DNA from 3 places in the Streptomyces sp. x-80 genome. Region 3 is predicted to be linked to each of the others. Evidence: riboswitches for the same ligand, from Rfam matches in the RefSeq annotation. Region 3 holds a riboswitch; each other region holds the start of a gene.

Region 1 (5,532 bases), on a different contig from region 3:
AGCCGGTCGGCGGCGCGTGCCGCGGCCTGTGCGCGGGTCGCGCCCAGGTGGACCTCGGCCACCTCGGCGAGCTGGCGGCCCACTCGCAGGGCCGGGTTCAGTGCGGCCATCGGGTCCTGGAAGACCATCGCCAAGGAGGTGCCGAGCCGCGGGTCCGCCCGCAGATCGTGCCCGTCGAAGCGGAGCGTGCGGGCGCCGGTCCGGCCCGGGTGGGGGACGAGATCCGCCAGCGCCAGCGCGCTCAGGCTCTTCCCGGAACCGGACTCGCCGACCAGGCCGACGGCCTCGCCCGCGCCGATGCCCAGTGAGATCCCGCGGACGGCGTGCCGGCCGCCGGGGAAGGTCACCCGCAGATCGCGGACCTGGACCAGGGACCCGTCGGCGGCGTCCGGGGCCGCTTCCCGGGCGGGGGTCACCGGCCCTCGCGGCGCCGCCGGCCGCTGCTGTGCCACCCGCCGGCCGCCGGCCTGCGCGAGTGCCTCGCCGACCAGGCCGAACAGCAGCCCCGTCAGCACCACGGCCAGGCCGGGCGCGAGTGCCGCGACCGGGTTCACATAGATCCGGTTCAGCTGCTCGTTGAGCAGCCGCCCCCAGTCGTACTGCGGTGACTGCACGCCGAGCCCCAGGAACGAGAGCCCCGAGAAGGCGACCAGGATGCCGCCGGCCGCCTGGGTGGCGTACAGCACCGACGGTTCGGCGATGTTGGGCAGCAGATGCCGGACGACCAGCCGGCACCGGCCGACACCGAGTATCCGCGCCGCCGCGACATAGTCGGCGCCGGCCACCGACGCCGTCAGGTTCTGCACCAGCCGCGCCGTCGGCGGGACCATCGCCAGCCCGACGGCCCAGACCGCGCCGGTGCTCCCCACGCCGAAGACCGTGGCGAGGAAGAGCAGGAACAGCAGCCCGGGGAAGGCCACCAGCACCCCGACCGTCGCGGTGATCAGCCGGCCGGCCCGGCGGCCCAGCACCGCCGGTGCGACGCCGAGCAGCAGCCCGCCGACGGTCCCGATCGCGGTGGCCAGCAGGGTGAGTTCCAGCGTCAGCCGGGTCGCCACCACCACCCGGGCGGCGATGTCGCGGCCGAGGTTGTCGGTGCCGAGCAGATGGGCGGCGCTGCTGCTCCGGTTGATCGCGTCGGTGTCGATCTGGGCGGCCCGGGTACCGAGCAGGACCGGTCCGAGCACCGCGACCAGCGCCACCAGCAGGCAGCCGGCCAGGGCGGTGACGCCGACCGGTGTCCACAGCGTGCGCGCCGGCCGGTGCCGTGGCGCGGTGCCCGCTTCCTGGGGCCGCGCTTCCGGGGACCTCGTTTCCTGGGACATCGTCAACTCCCGCGGACGGTGGACTGGGGGTCGGCGACGGCCACGGCCACGTCGACGGCGAAGGTGATCAGCAGCGCGGCCGTCCCGTAGACCAGCACCACGCCCTGGACCAGCGGATAGTCCTTCTCGGTGATCGCCTGCACGATGGTGGTGCCGAGTCCGGGCCAGGCGAAGACGTGCTCGACCAGCACCGTGCCGGCCAGCAGCGAGCTGAACAGCAGTCCGCCGAGGGTGAGCGAGGAGGTCAGCAGATTGGGCAGCGCGTGCCGCAGATAGCGCAGCCGGGCCGGCAGCCGCTTCGCCCGCGCGGTGCGCATGTAGTCCTCGCCGAGCACCCGCAGGGTCTCCACCCGGACGATGCGCGACAGTGTCGCCGCCGGGACGACGGTGAGGGCCAGCACCGGCAGGACGTAGGAGGCCGGGCCGCTCTGCGAGGCCACCGGGAAGACGGGCAGCGCCACGGCGAACGCCGCGACCAGGCCGACCGCCAGCAGGAACTCGGGCACCGCGCCCAGGATGCCGGTGACGGTGGTGAACGCCAGCTCGCCGCGGCGCCGGCGGCCGTCCTTGGTCAGCACGGCCGCCGTCATCCCGACCGGGATCGCGAGCAGCAGGATCAGCCAGAAGGCGGGGACGGCGATCTCCAGGGTCGCCGGCAGGCGGGTCGCGATGATCTGGGAGACCGGCATCTGGGCGCCGATGGAGTCGCCGAGCCGGCCCTGGAGGAGATGGCCGACGAAATCGCCGTACTGGTGCAGCAGCGGCTGGTCCAGGCCGAGCGCGTGTCGGCGGGCGGCGACCAGACCCGGATCGGCGGTGGTGCCGAGCGCCGCCCGTACGGGGTCGCCGGGGATCAGGTGGATCATCGCGAACGCGGCCGTGACCAGCGCGGCCAGCGACACCACCAGCCGCCCGGTGCGGCGCAGCGCGAATCCGCACCAGGGGCTGCGGACCGCCGCCCGCAGCAGGCGCAGGGGGCGCGGAGCGGCGGCGGCCATCAGTCCGCGCTCCGCCGCAGCGAGGTGGGGACGATGCCGCCGCCGTCCACCCGGAAGGTGACGCCCTTTCCGTAGTACCGGACCGACCTGTTGACGAACGGCACCACGTCGGCCCGTTTGACCAGGGCGGCGTCGGCGGCGTTCCACAGGGCGCAGCCCGAGGTGCCCGGCCGGGCCGCGGCCTGTGCGGCGAGGCGGCGGTAGTCGGGGTTGTCGACGGCGCCGAAGTTGTTGCCGCGCGGCGGTGGCGGCCCGTCGTAGAACTGGGTGAGCTGGTCGGGGAGGTTGACCGCGATGGGGGCCCAGGCCGCCTCCCAGTCGCCGCCGCTGAGGGTGCTGACCGTACTGGCGGAGTCCGTGGGCCGGGCCGAGGCGCTCACCCCGAAGGAGGTCCACCGCTGGACGGCCAGTTCGATCGCCGCGGCGACCTGCGGCCCCTGCGTGCTCGGGTAGCTGAGCCGGACGGTGAGCGGACGGCCGTCCTTGGTCCAGGTGCCGTCGCGCTTCGCCCAGCCGGCGGCCGTGAGGGCGGCCGCGGCCTGCGCGGTGTCATGGGCGGGGAGGTTCCCGGTCACCGAGTCGCCGGTGCAGGGGGTGGGGCTGGTCTCGCCGATGCTGGTGGCGGGCTTGCCGGTGCCGCCGATGGCGACGTTCCCGAGCTGCTTCAGATCCAGTACGGCGACCAGCGCCTTGCGTACCGCCGTCTCCGCGGTCGGACGGCCGGCGGCCTCGTTGAACAGGAACTGCCCGAACAGCATCTCGATGCTCCGGCTCGGCACCTTGGCCGCGTCCAGCCGCTCCTGGTCGGCACCGTTGACCGCGGTCAGATTGATCTGCCCGGCCATCAGGAGATTGGCCGCGGTGGACTCGTCGGCGACCACCTTGAAGAGCAGCTTGCCGGGGAGGTCCGCTCCGTCGGCTCCCCCGGGACCCCAGGAGTAGCCGTCCCGTTTGACATAGGTGTAGTGGTCGCCCGGCACCGCCTCGGTCAGCCGGTAGGGCCCGCTGCCGTTGGTGGCCTTGGCCAGCGCGGCCGGCTTCGCCAGGCTCTCCTCGCAGACCAGCGGCAGCAGCTGGGTCATCTGCACGAGGAACGGCGCGGGCTTCGTCGTGGTGACGGTGACCGTCCGGGCCGCCTCGTCGGCCTTCGCCACGGCGGTGGCGGGGACGGAGATGCCGCGCATCGGTGACTGGTTCCGCGGATCGGCGATGTGGTTGTACTCGGCGGCCACATCGGTCGCGGTGAGCGCCGAACCGTCCTGGCAGGTCACCCCGGAACGGAGGGTGAACCGCGCGCTGTGGGACGTGCTCGACCATTTCTCGGCCACCCCGGGGATCAGCGAACCGTCGGCGCCGAGGTGCACGAGCGTGTCGTAGGCGAAGGCGTTCATCGCCAGTGCGGTACTGGCCAGCGCCGTGGTGGGACTGAGACTGCCCGGATCGGCGGCGATGGCCACGACCACCGTCGCCGCGCCACCGGCGGCCGCCTGACCGCCGCCGCAACCGGCCACGGCGGCGACCAGGCCGAGCGCCGTGGCCACGGCGAGCGCCGGCCGTGCCGCGCCCGCTCGCGACCGTCTCGTCTCCGTGCCTCCGGTGCTGGGCATGGTCACCTCCGAGGGAGCGGCACACCGCCGCCGGGTGAGGGAACCCTAGGCAGCGGTGGAACGGCCCCGAGTGGTCGTGGCACACAAAAAACTGCCCCGTCCTCGGTGCGCCGCACCGAAGACGAGGGCAGTTGTCCAGATCGCTGCCGAACAGCACAAAACCTGCGAGGTGGGCTTCCTTCGACGGCATTGTCCGTATCAGGTGGTGGAGGTCGCCATCCGGTCTCCCCGACCTTCTGGCCTCTCAGCCCAGTCTCCGTTCGTGTTCAAGGGGACCGCTGCCCCCTGGTGCGAACACGCCGCTCCGACTGAGCTCCCTCGCTCGCCCCGCAGGCTGCTACTTACGCTACTCCCGAGCACGCCCGAGGAAAAGACCTTATTGTCCCTTTTTTCGCGCATTTTTTCTCGCATAGACCGGCCACTCAGCGCGACCGCGTGACGACGGAATGCGTACCGCCCGGCGTCTCGACGCCCGCGCCGGTAGCGACGCTCACCGCCTCGATCAACTCCGCCTCGGCCGGCCCCGCACCGCACGGCCGGGAACGCGAGTCCTCCACCACGAGCCCTCCGCGCTTCCGCCGCCGCCCGCCAGCGGGACCGCGCCGCGCAGCCGTCCGGCCTTCCGGGCAACTCCCGCCCGTAGCGGGGAAGACAGGCGCATCGCCGGCCCGCCGGGGCGGTCGGGGCACAGGACGAAGGCCGCCGCGGGACCGCCCGAGGGCCGCCCCGCGCGATCGAGCATCTCCCGTGCACCACGGGGCAGTTCCGGCATACCGCCCGCTTCGCCCTCGCTCCCGCACCGCGCGGGGAACTCGGCGCGGGGAACTCGGCGCCCTCGCTCCCCGGGCCTCGCCCGGGGCGGCCGCCACCACGGGCACTGACCGACCCACCGAGCACCCGTTCGGCCAAGCCGCCACGTTCACCGGTTCAGATGAAAATACGGCCCCGGGTGTACATCCGCGGGCCCGTCTTATATGTCTCATGAGCAAGCGGCACTCTCATGTCCCCGCACTCTCATGTCCCCGCACAGCAAGGGTATTTGGAGTATTCATCTTGAAAATCGGCATTACGGGCATCCGCCGTGCATCCGCGGTCGTCGTCACCGCGGGAGCCGTCCTGACGGCGGGGGCGTTCACCGCTCCGGCGCAGGCCGCCGCACCGAAGGCCCCTGCGATCGAAGCCAAGGGCGGCTTCGTGATGAACAACGGCACCGGGAAAGCCCTCTTCACCAAGGCCGCGGACACCCGTCGTTCCACCGGCTCCACCACCAAGATCATGACGGCCCGGGTGGTGCTCGCGCAGAAGAACCTCAAGCTGGATTCCAAGGTCACGATCCAGAAGGCGTACAGCGACTACATCGTCTCGAAGACCGCGTCGTCGGCCCACCTGATCGTCGGCGACAAGGTCACCGTCCGCCAACTGCTGTACGGGCTGATGCTCCCGTCCGGCTGCGACGCCGCGTACGCGCTGGCCGACCACTTCGGCACCGGGTCCACGCGCGCCGCGCGCGTGAAGTCGTTCATCGGCAAGATGAACTCCACCGCCAAGAGCCTCGGCCTGAAGAACACGCACTTCGACTCGTTCGACGGCATCGGCCACGGC
Region 2 (5,532 bases), on a different contig from region 3:
GTTCTCGGTGCCGGAACCGCGGATGGCCGTGGTGACCCCGTTCGACAAGAGCGCGCTGCGCAACATCGAGCAGGCGATCCGCGACTCCGACCTCGGCGTCAACCCGAGCAACGACGGCAACATCATCCGCGTGCACTTCCCGGAGCTCACCGAGGAGCGCCGCCGGGAATACATCAAGGTCGCCAAGACCAAGGCCGAGGACTCGAAGATCTCGATCCGGAGCATCCGCCGCAAGGCCAAGGAAACCCTCGACAAGCTCGTCAAGGACAAGGAGTCCGGCGAGGACGAGGTGCGCCGCGCGGAGAAGGAGCTCGACGACACCACCGCGAAGTACGTCGCGCAGGTGGACGAGCTCCTCAAGCACAAGGAATCCGAGCTCCTAGAGGTCTGATGAACCAGTCATCCTGGGGAGCCCCGCCCGGCGCCGGTCAATGGGGACCACCCGACCAGGGACCGGCCTCCGCGCTCCGCGGGGCGGCGCCCCCCGCCTCGGCAGGCCCCGTGCCCCACGAGGGCGACATGGCGCAGACCCGGCCCATGCCCATCGTGCCCGGCCCAGGCGGACACCAGGACGACCACCGGGACCACCGGGGGGCTGCTCGCCGGAGCGGCCCCCTGTTCCGCGACGAAAAGCCGCAGGAGCCCATGTCCACCTCTTTCCCCGGGCCCGACAGCTCGCAGGACTCAGAGAAGCCGAAGAAGAAGAGCGCGGGACGCAATCTGCGCGCCGCCATAGGGGTCGGCGTCGGCCTCGGCGTGATCATCATCGCCTCGCTCTTCGTCTACAAGCCCGTCTTCATCGGCGTGATAACGATCGCCGTCGTCGTGGGCCTGTGGGAGCTGACCTCGCGGCTGGCGGAGCGCAAGGACATCCAGGTACCCCTGGTGCCGCTCGCCGTCGGCGGCACCGCCATGGTGGTCGCCGGATATGTGCGCGGCACCGAAGGCGCATGGGTGGCGATGGCGCTCACGGCGCTCGCCGTCCTCGTCTGGCGGATGACCGAAGCGCCCGAGAACTATCTGCGGGACGTCACGGCTGGCGTCTTCGCCGCGTTCTACGTGCCGTTCCTCGCGACGTTCGTGGCGCTGATGCTCGCGGCCGAGGCCGACGGACCGCAGCGGGTACTGACATTCCTGCTGCTGACCGTCGTCAGCGACACCGGGGCGTACGCGGTCGGCTGGCGGTTCGGCAAGCACAAGCTCGCGCCACGGATCAGCCCCGGCAAGACCCGTGAGGGCCTGGTCGGCGCGGTGCTGTTCGCGATGGTCGCCGGAGCGCTGTGCATGGAGTTCCTGATCAAGAACGGCGCCTGGTGGCAGGGGCTGCTGCTCGGCCTTGCGGTCGCGGCCAGCGCCACCCTCGGCGACCTGGGCGAATCCATGATCAAGCGTGACCTCGGCATCAAGGACATGGGCACCCTGCTCCCCGGCCACGGCGGCATCATGGACCGGCTCGACTCGCTGCTGCCGACCGCTCCCGTGGTCTGGCTGCTGTTCGTGATCTTCGTGGGCTCGGGCTGAGCCACTGGCCCGCTCGCACGACGGCTCCGCCGCCCCGGGACTCCGCGCGAATTCCCTGCGTACAAGGGGTGCACGACGGCCCAGAGGGGTCTGCCGCATGACGTGGCAGGCCCCTCTTCGCGCGTCTGCGACACTGGTATGACCATGCCTGCACCCGGAGAACTCACTTTTGTCGCGCCGCGCGGGGCCAAGAAGCCCCCGCGGCACCTTGCCGATCTCACCCCCGTAGAGCGCCGCGAAGCGGTGGCCGCGATCGGCGAGAAGCCGTTCCGCGCCAAGCAGCTCTCGCAGCACTACTTCGCCCGTTACGCGCACGACCCGGCGCAATGGACCGACATCCCGGCGGCGGCGCGCGAGAAGCTGGCGGCGGAGCTGCTGCCGGACCTGATGAACGTGGTGCGGCACATCTCCTGTGACAACGACACCACCCGCAAGACTCTGTGGAAGCTGCACGACGGCACGCTCGTCGAGTCGGTGCTGATGCGCTACCCGGACCGGGTCACCATGTGCATCTCCTCGCAGGCCGGCTGCGGAATGAACTGTCCGTTCTGCGCCACCGGACAGGCGGGCCTGGACCGCAACCTCTCCACCGCCGAGATCGTGCACCAGATCGTCGACGGGATGCGCGCGCTGCGCGACGGCGAGGTCCCGGGCGGCCCGGCGCGGCTCTCCAACATCGTCTTCATGGGTATGGGCGAGCCGCTCGCCAACTACAAGCGGGTGGTCGGCGCCATCCGGCGGCTCACCGACCCGGAGCCGGACGGAATCGGCCTGTCGCAGCGCGGTATCACCGTCTCCACGGTCGGCCTGGTGCCCGCGATGCTCCGTTTCGCGGACGAGGGGTTCAAGTGCCGGCTCGCCGTGTCGCTGCACGCGCCCGACGACGAGCTGCGTGACACCCTCGTCCCCGTCAACACCCGCTGGAAGGTCCGCGAGGTCCTGGACGCGGCGTGGGAGTACGCCGAGAAATCCGGCCGTCGCATCTCCATCGAGTACGCCCTGATCCGCGACATCAACGATCAGGCATGGCGCGGTGACCTGCTGGGACGGCTGCTGAAGGGCAGGCGCGTCCATGTGAACCTGATCCCGCTGAACCCGACGCCCGGCTCGAAGTGGACTGCCTCGCGGCCCGAGGACGAGCAGGCGTTCGTACGGGCCATCGAGGCGCACGGCGTGCCGGTGACCGTCCGGGACACTCGTGGTCAGGAGATCGACGGCGCCTGCGGGCAGCTCGCAGCCGCGGAACGCTGACCGTTCGCTGGTACCGTGTGATCGAACAAATGCACATTCCGACAGGGGAGCGCCACAGCGCTGAGAGTGCGGAAGCGTCGTAACGATACGGTGCCCGCAGACCCTTGAACCTCGCCCGGGTCATTCCGGGTAGGAAGTTCGGTCATCACTCATGCTGTTGCGCCCCGCCCGGAATCCGCTCGATGGACGTCGACCGACGTCGACAGCAGCGGCACCGGGCGGGGCCGCGTCTCTTCCTGGCCAGCCAGGAGGAACCAGTGAGCACCACCAGCAGGATCACCGCGACCGCGGTCGCCGCCGCGGTCGGCATGACGGCACTCGCCGCGTGCGGCAGCTCGGACGGTGGGAGCACGGACGCCAAGACCGTCACGCTCGTCAGCCATGATTCGTTCGCCGTCTCCAAGTCGGTGCTCGCCGGCTTCGAGAAGGAGAGCGGTTACCAGGTCAAGGTGGTCCAGAGCGGGGACGCCGGAAAGGCCGTCAACCAGGCGATTCTCTCCAAGGGCAATCCGCAGGGCGACGTCTTCTTCGGCATCGACAACACGCTGCTCTCGCGTGGCCTGAAGGAAGACCTCTTCAGCCCGTACAAGGCCCAGGGGCTGGACAACGTCCCGGCCGAGCTCCAGCTCGACAAGGACCGGCACCGCGTCACACCGCTCGACTACGGAGACACCTGCGTCAACTACGACCGGGCCTACTTCGCGCAGCACAAGATCACGCCGCCGGAGACCTTCGACGACCTGATCAAACCCGAGTACAAGAACCTGCTCGTCACGGAGAATTCCGCGACCTCCTCCCCGGGGCTCGCCTTTCAGCTCGGCACCATCGCGAAATACGGTGAGAGCGGCTGGCGGGACTACTGGAAGAAGCTCAAGGCCAATGGCGTCGAGGTCGTCAACGGCTGGGAGCAGGCATATAACGAGCGGTTCTCCGGCTCGGCGGCAGGCAAGGGCAAGGGGGACAAACCGCTGGTGGTCTCCTACGCGTCCAGTCCGCCCGTCGAGGTGCTGGGCAAGAAGCCGGAGCCCAAGGAGGCACCGACCGGAGTCGCGACCGGGACCTGTTTCCGGCAGATCGAATTCGGCGGTCTGCTCAAGGGCGCGAAGAACGAGAAGGGCGGTAAGGCACTGCTGGACTTCCTGCTGAGCAAGAAGTTCCAGGAGGACGTGCCGCTACAGATGTTCGTCAACCCGGCGCGTACGGATGCCAAGGTGCCGACGCTGTTCACGAAGTACGGCGCGACGATCGACAAGCCGGCGACGGTCGCCCCGGAGACGATCACCAAGAACCGCGAACAGTGGATCAAGCAGTGGTCCTCGCTCGTTCTGAAGTAACCCGCGCCCGGCGCCGACGGTCCCTGCGCGCAACGGCGGTACGGCTCGGCCTGATGGCCCTGCCGTTCGCCTTCTTCGCGCTCTTCTTCGCCTATCCGGTCGCCTCGATCGTCGGACATGGCCTGAAGGACGGCGGACAGTGGCAGCTCGGGCGGATCGGGGCGGTGCTGGCCGATCCGGATGTGCTCCATGTGCTGTGGTTCACCTTCTGGCAGGCGGTGGCCTCGACCGGGCTGACACTGCTGATCGCGTTGCCCGGCGCGTACGTCTTCGCGCGCTTCGACTTTCCCGGTAAACAGCTGCTGCGGGCGCTGGTCGCGGTGCCGTTCGTACTGCCGACGGTCGTCGTCGGCTCGGCCTTCCTGGCACTCGTCGGGCGGGGCGGGTTGCTGGACGACCTGTGGGGTGTACGCCTGGACACCTCGGTGTGGGCGATCCTGCTGGCACACGTCTTCTTCAACTACGCGGTGGTCGTACGGACCGTCGGCGGACTGTGGGGGCAACTCGACCCACGCCAGGAAGAGGCGGCGCGGGTGCTCGGCGCCGGACGGTTCGCCGCCTGGCGGCGGGTGACGCTGCCCGCGCTCGGTCCGGCTGTCGCGGCCGCCGCACTGATGGTCTTCCTCTTCACTTTCACCTCCTTCGGGGTGGTGCAGATCCTGGGCGGGCCGACCTTCTCGACGCTGGAAGTGGAGATCTACCGGCAGACCGCAGACTTCCTGGATCTGCCGACGGCCGCCGTCCTCACCCTCATCCAGTTCACGGCGGTGCTCGGACTGCTGGCGCTGCACGCCTGGACCGTACGCCGACGCGAATCCGCCCTGAAACTGGTGGACCCGGCGCAGACCGCCCGGCGGCCACGCGGACGTGGTCAGTGGGCGCTCTTGTGGACAACGCTCGTCGTCATCGCGCTCCTGCTCGTCCTTCCGCTGGCCGTGCTCGTCGAGCGGTCCTTCGCGGGACCGGACGGCTACGGGCCGGTCTTCTACGAGACTTTGCAGTCCGCCGCCACGGCCGACAGCACCTTCGCCGTCGCACCTCTCGACGCCCTGTGGAACTCGCTCGCCTTCGGGGCCGTGGCGACGGTGATCGCGCTGGTGGTGGGCGGGCTGGCGGCAGCCGCCCTGACCCGCAGGGGCGGCCGTCTGGTCCGTGGCTTCGACGCGCTGTTGATGCTTCCCCTCGGAGTCTCCGCCGTGACCGTCGGCTTCGGTTTCCTGATCACCCTCGACAGACCACCACTCGATCTGCGCTCCTCGTGGTGGCTGGTCCCGCTCGCCCAGGCACTGGTGGGTGTGCCGTTCGTCGTCCGGACGATGCTGCCCGTCCTGCGCGCGGTCGACGGCCGGCTGCGGGAGGCGGCCGCGGTGCTGGGCGCCTCGCCGTGGCGGGTCTGGCGCGAGGTGGACCTGCCGTTGGTGCGACG
Region 3 (5,532 bases):
ATCCACGGTGAAGAGCCACTCCAGCATCTCCTCGTCGGCGAAGCCGTCGTCGCGCAGGAGGGTCAAGGTCCCGACGAGGCCCTTGACGACCTTGCCGTCCTTGATGAAATCGGCCGGCACGTGCAGTGCCCTGTTCTCGCCGCGGCGCACCGCGATCAGCTGGCCCTCCTTGACCAGCTGCCGGACGCGTGTCACCTCGACGCCGATCTCTTCGGCGATGTCGGGGAGGGTGAGCCAGGCGGGGACGAGTCCATCGATGTTTGCGTCAATCTCGGTCACAGGACAAGCGTGCCATCTCGCACTGACAGCCGGTAGCCGGGCATCGCCGTCGACGGCCCGAGGCACACCGGCGGGTGACACCCGCGGTGCCATCCGCCGCGCCACGGCGGCGCCCCCGCGGGCCGCCCCGTACCCCGTGCCCGTGCGCGGCCGCTAGAGCGCCGCCGCCTTCAGCGGTACGGACGCGTCCGCGGCCCGCTCCCGGTCGAGGGCCGCGCCGCGCTCGATCAGCTTGCGCCCCTGTGCCAGGTCACGCGGGCGGCCCACGGCGAGCAGCGCGACCAGCCGGGCGCCCCGCAGCCACAGCACGGACCAGGCGGCGCCGGCCGGGTCGCCGCGCCAGAGCAGCTCGTCGGCGTCCCCGTGATGGCCCGCGTACTGCACGAACCGGCCGAACTGCTCGGACCAGAAGTACGGGACCGGGTCGTAGACCATGCCCTCCGCCGCACCGCGCAGGATGTTCTCGGCGACCGTACGGGGGCCCTGGAGGGCGTTGTCCCAGTGGTGGACCAGCAGGCGGGTGCCGTAGCGGGCGGACGGGAAGGAGGCGCAGTCGCCGACCGCGTACACATCGGGGACGGAGGTGCGCAGCCGCTCGTCGGCCAGGACGGAGCCGTCCCGCGGCGAGAGCGCGACGTCCGAGCCGGCCAGCCAGCCGGTGGCGGGCCGGGCGCCGATCCCCACGACCACGGCGTCGGCGGGCAGCGTCGTACCGTCCGCGAGGGTGACCGCGCCCGCCTCGACGGCTGCGACCCGGGCGCCGGTGCGCAGGTCGGCGCCGGCGTCGGCGTACCAGTCGGTCATATGGGCGGCGACCTCGGCGGGCAGGGCGCCGGCCAGCGGGCGGTCGGCGGCCTCGACGACGGTGACCGCGCAGCCCGCCTCGCGCGCCGCGGTCGCGAACTCCGCGCCGATCCAGCCCGCCCCGACGACCACGATCTCGTGCCGGGCGGCCAGCACGGGCCGCAGCCGCTCGGCGTCGTCGAGGGTGCGCAGCAGGTGGACGCCGGGCAGCCCCGCACTGCCGGGCAGCAGGATCGGGTCGGCGCCGGTGGCGAGGACCGCGTAGTCGTACGGGACCGGGCCCTCGGCGGTCTCGACGGTGTGCGCGCCCGGGACCAGGGCGGTGACCGGCCGGCTCAGATGCAGCTCAATGCCGAGCGCGCCGAAGTCGATGTCGAAGGTGGAGCCCTCGGCCTTGCCGAGCAGCACCGCCTTGGACAGCGGGGGGCGGTCGTAGGGCTGGTGCGGCTCGCCGCCGAGCAGGGTGATCGCGCCGCGCCAGCCCTGTTCGCGCAGGGCGACCGCGGTCTGCACACCGGCGATTCCGGCGCCGACGATCACGACGCGGGGCGTCCGGTCAGGGGCCTGGGAGGACGTGCTCTGCTCGCTCACCCGATCACTGTAAGACGGTGTGTCTCGCCGCCAGCAGCAGCGCGCAAGGAGATCTCTGACACAGCGTCACGGTCGGTCACCCCGGGGCCGCACGGCCGGGGCCCCGCCGGGCGCGCCCTTACGGCGCGTCGCGGGCCCGTATTAGGGTGAGGGATACACGCACTCGCGGGAGCCCGGACGCACCGGGCTGAGAGGGAGGCTGGCGGCCTCCGACCGTACGAACCTGATCCGGGTCATGCCGGCGAAGGGAGGGGCTGGACGCCCATGCATCCATCTGTCACACCGTCCACCGCCACATCATCGACATCGGCCGCACCACCGCCCCCGGGCGGGCAGCACGCCGATGTGCTCGTCATCGGGGGCGGCATCATCGGCCTGGTCACGGCCTGGCGGGCGGCCGGCCGGGGGCTGGAGACGGCCGTCGTCGATCCGGCGCCGGGCGGCGGCGCCGCCCATATCGCGGCCGGCATGCTGGCCGCGGTCACCGAACTCCACTACGGAGAGCAGACCCTGCTGGGTCTCAACCTCGCCTCGGCGCGGCGCTATCCGGACTTCACCGCCGAGCTGGAGGAGGCGAGCGGGCGGCGGATCGGCTACCGGCGGTGCGGCACACTGGCCGTCGCGCTGGACGCCGACGACCGCGCCCTGCTGCGCGAACTGCACGCCCTGCAACTCCGGTCGGGGCTGGATTCGGAGTGGCTGACGGGGCGCGAGTGCCGTCGGCTGGAGCCGATGCTGGCGCCCGGTGTCCGCGGCGGTCTGCGGGTGGACGGCGACCATCAGGTCGATCCGCGCCGGCTGGCGGGCGCGCTGCTCGTCGCCTGCGAGCGGGCCGGGGTGGCCTTCCACCGCGCCTCGGCCGAGCGGCTGACGGTCGCCCGGGGACGTGCCTCGGGCGCCGAACTCACCGACGGGACACGGCTGTCGGCCGGTCAGGTCGTCCTGGCCGCGGGGAGCCGCAGCGGGCAGCTGGCCGGGGTCCCCGACGCGGTGCTGCCGCCGGTGCGCCCGGTCAAGGGGCAGGTGCTGCGGCTGCGGATGCCGGCGCCACCGGCCGGTGGCGCCGCCTTCCTGTCCCGCACCGTACGGGCCGTGGTCCGCGGCGGCCCGCTCTATCTGGTGCCGCGGGAGAACGGCGAGCTGGTCCTCGGCGCCACCAGCGAGGAGCTGGGCTGGGACACCACCGTGACCGCGGGCGGCGTCTACGAACTGCTCCGGGACGCGCACGAGCTGGTCCCCGGCATCACCGAACTGCCGCTGGCCGAGACCTGCGCGGGGCTGCGTCCCACCTCCCCCGACAACGCGCCGCTGCTCGGCCCGACCGCGCTGCCCGGTCTCCAGCTGGCCACCGGCCACTTCCGCAACGGTGTGCTGCTGACGCCGGTCACCGGTGACGCGATGGCCGAGGCGCTGACCACCGGAGAGCTCCCGGCGGCGGTCCGCCCGTTCTCCCCCACGCGCTTTTCCGCCGTGTCCGCCCCGGGGCCGCAGCGCGCCCGCGTCCTGGAGGAGGAGTCCGTATGAGTGCCCCCACCGTTTCCGTCTCCGTCAACGGCGAAGCGCGCGAGATCCCCGGCGGCCTCACCCTCGACCGGCTGGTCGCGACGCTGTCCCGGGCGTCCGGCGGGGTGGCCGCCGCGGTCAACGAGACCGTGGTGCCGCGCACCCGGTGGTCCGACACCCCGCTCGGCGAAGGCGACCGCGTCGAGGTGCTCACCGCGGTCCAGGGAGGCTGATCCGCCACCATGACCGATGATCTCCTCACCCTCGCCGGCCGCACCTTCCGGTCCCGTCTGATCATGGGGACCGGTGGTGCGCCCAGCCTCGGCGTCCTGGAGCGCGCGCTGCTCGCCTCCGGTACGGAACTGACGACGGTCGCCATGCGGCGGCTGGATCCGGCCGTGCAGGGCTCGGTGCTCTCCCTGCTGGCGCGGCACGCGATCCGGGTGCTGCCGAACACCGCGGGCTGTTTCACCGCGGGCGAGGCGGTGCTGACCGCCCGGCTCGCCCGGGAGGCGCTCGGCACGGACTGGGTCAAGCTTGAGGTCGTCGCCGACGAGCGCACCCTGCTGCCGGACCCGGTCGAGCTGCTGGACGCCGCCGAGACCCTGGTGGACGACGGTTTCACCGTGCTGCCCTATACGAACGACGATCCGGTGCTGGCCCGCAAGCTGGAGGACGTGGGCTGCGCCGCGATCATGCCGCTGGGCTCGCCGATCGGGTCCGGGCTGGGCATCCGTAATCCGCACAACTTCGAGCTGATCACGGAGCGGGCGGGCGTCCCGGTCGTGCTGGACGCGGGTGCCGGTACCGCCTCGGACGCCGCGCTGGCCATGGAGCTGGGGTGCGCGGCGGTGATGCTGGCGTCCGCGGTGACCCGTGCCCAGGAGCCCGAGCTGATGGCGGGGGCGATGCGGCACGCGGTCGAGGCCGGCCGGCTGGCGTACCGCGCGGGCCGCATCCCGCGCCGCCACTTCGCGCGGGCTTCCTCGCCGACCGAGGGCGTGGCGGAGCTGGACCCGGAACGCCCGGCGTTCTAGGGCGGGGCGGGCCGTCTGCGGACCGGTTCGGTCCGGCCGGGACGTGCGCCCCTCCCGAACTCCCGCCGATCGCGGCTACCCGGCCCCGGGCGGCCCCGGCCCGTGCGCCCCGTGTCGTGTTCCGGTCACCGTTCGGCTTCAGTACGGGCGGGGTGGCGGCCGGGCGGGCGGGTGGCCGGCGGGTCCTCGTAGACTCGTCTGCCGTGGATACGACCCTTGAGGACCCGCTCGTCGGCCGGCTGCTCGACAGCCGCTACCGCGTCCAGGCCCGCATCGCCGCCGGCGGTATGGCCACGGTCTACCGGGCCGTGGACACCCGGCTCGACCGGGAGCTCGCCCTGAAGGTGATGCATCCGGCCCTCGCCATGGACGGGGCGTTCGTCGACCGGTTCATCCGCGAGGCCAAGTCGGTCGCGCGGCTGTCCCACCCCAACGTGGTGGGCGTGTTCGACCAGGGTACGGACGGTACGTACGTCTATCTGGCGATGGAGTACGTCGCGGGGTGCACGCTGCGCGACGTACTGCGCGAGCGGGGTGCGCTCCAGCCGCGGGCCGCGCTGGACATCCTGGAGCCCGTCCTCGCCGCCCTGGGCGCCGCGCACCGCGCCGGCCTGGTGCACCGCGACATGAAGCCGGAGAACGTCCTGATCGGCGACGACGGCCGGGTCAAGGTCGCCGACTTCGGTCTGGTGCGCGCGGTGGACAACAACACCACCGCGTCCACCGGCACGGTTCTGGGGACCGTCTCCTATCTGGCGCCCGAGCAGATCGAGAGCGGCACCGCGGACGCCCGCGTGGACGTCTACGCCTGCGGCGTGGTGCTCTACGAGATGCTGACCGGCGGCAAACCGCACACCGGCGGCTCCGCGGCGCAGGTCCTCTACCAGCATCTGCACGAGGACGTGCGGCCGCCGTCGGAGTCCGTGCCCGGTCTGGCGCCGGAACTGGACGGCCTGGTGGCGCTGGCCACCGCCCGGGAGCCGGCCCGGCGGCCGCAGGACGCGGTGGCGCTGCTGTCCCGGGCACGCAGCGCCCGCGCGGCGCTCACCGACGCGCAGCTGGACCTCGTACCGCCCCACGCGAAGGACGTCCCGGCGGACGGGGACGACACCGAGAAGACCAGCGTGCTGCCGCGGACCGGTGCCGAGCAGCTCCAGCTGCCCGGGTCCCCCGCCGACGCGGAGCTGAACCGCACCGCCAGGCTGGAGCTGCCGGCGGCCGCCGCGGCGTCGCCCGCCGAGCGGACCACCCGGCTGCGCCCGGCGCCCGCCGCGACGCCGCGTACCGGCCTCTTCCGGCAGCGCCGGACCGCCACCCT

Evidence for each region. A riboswitch is a leader RNA that binds a small molecule or an ion and turns the genes downstream of it on or off. The one in region 3 is predicted to bind thiamine pyrophosphate.
Region 1: it holds a riboswitch for thiamine pyrophosphate, as region 3 does, so the genes downstream of both, ACLJWH_RS39880 (ABC transporter substrate-binding protein) here and thiO (glycine oxidase ThiO) in region 3, are expected to answer to the same signal.
Region 2: it holds a riboswitch for thiamine pyrophosphate, as region 3 does, so the genes downstream of both, ACLJWH_RS23465 (thiamine ABC transporter substrate binding subunit) here and thiO (glycine oxidase ThiO) in region 3, are expected to answer to the same signal.

Annotation. Positions count from the first base shown of each region.
Region 1 covers NZ_JAJPWM010000038.1:27,223-32,754, forward strand. The annotation lists gene ACLJWH_RS39870 (dipeptide/oligopeptide/nickel ABC transporter permease/ATP-binding protein) at 1-1,325, opposite strand, end outside; gene ACLJWH_RS39875 (ABC transporter permease) at 1,328-2,323, opposite strand; gene ACLJWH_RS39880 (ABC transporter substrate-binding protein) at 2,323-3,930, opposite strand; TPP riboswitch at 4,089-4,260, opposite strand; gene ACLJWH_RS39885 (D-alanyl-D-alanine carboxypeptidase family protein) at 4,984-5,532, shown strand, end outside.
Region 2 covers NZ_JAJPWM010000011.1:235,794-241,325, forward strand. The annotation lists gene frr (ribosome recycling factor) at 1-391, shown strand, start outside; gene ACLJWH_RS23455 (phosphatidate cytidylyltransferase) at 391-1,521, shown strand; gene rlmN (23S rRNA (adenine(2503)-C(2))-methyltransferase RlmN) at 1,666-2,772, shown strand; TPP riboswitch at 2,806-2,926, shown strand; gene ACLJWH_RS23465 (thiamine ABC transporter substrate binding subunit) at 3,030-4,106, shown strand; gene ACLJWH_RS23470 (ABC transporter permease) at 4,160-5,532, shown strand, end outside.
Region 3 covers NZ_JAJPWM010000003.1:331,443-336,974, reverse strand. The annotation lists gene ACLJWH_RS07060 (Rv2175c family DNA-binding protein) at 1-279, opposite strand, end outside; gene ACLJWH_RS07055 (NAD(P)/FAD-dependent oxidoreductase) at 433-1,674, opposite strand; TPP riboswitch at 1,830-1,941, shown strand; gene thiO (glycine oxidase ThiO) at 2,020-3,198, shown strand; gene thiS (sulfur carrier protein ThiS) at 3,195-3,410, shown strand; gene ACLJWH_RS07040 (thiazole synthase) at 3,420-4,214, shown strand; gene pknB (Stk1 family PASTA domain-containing Ser/Thr kinase) at 4,418-5,532, shown strand, end outside.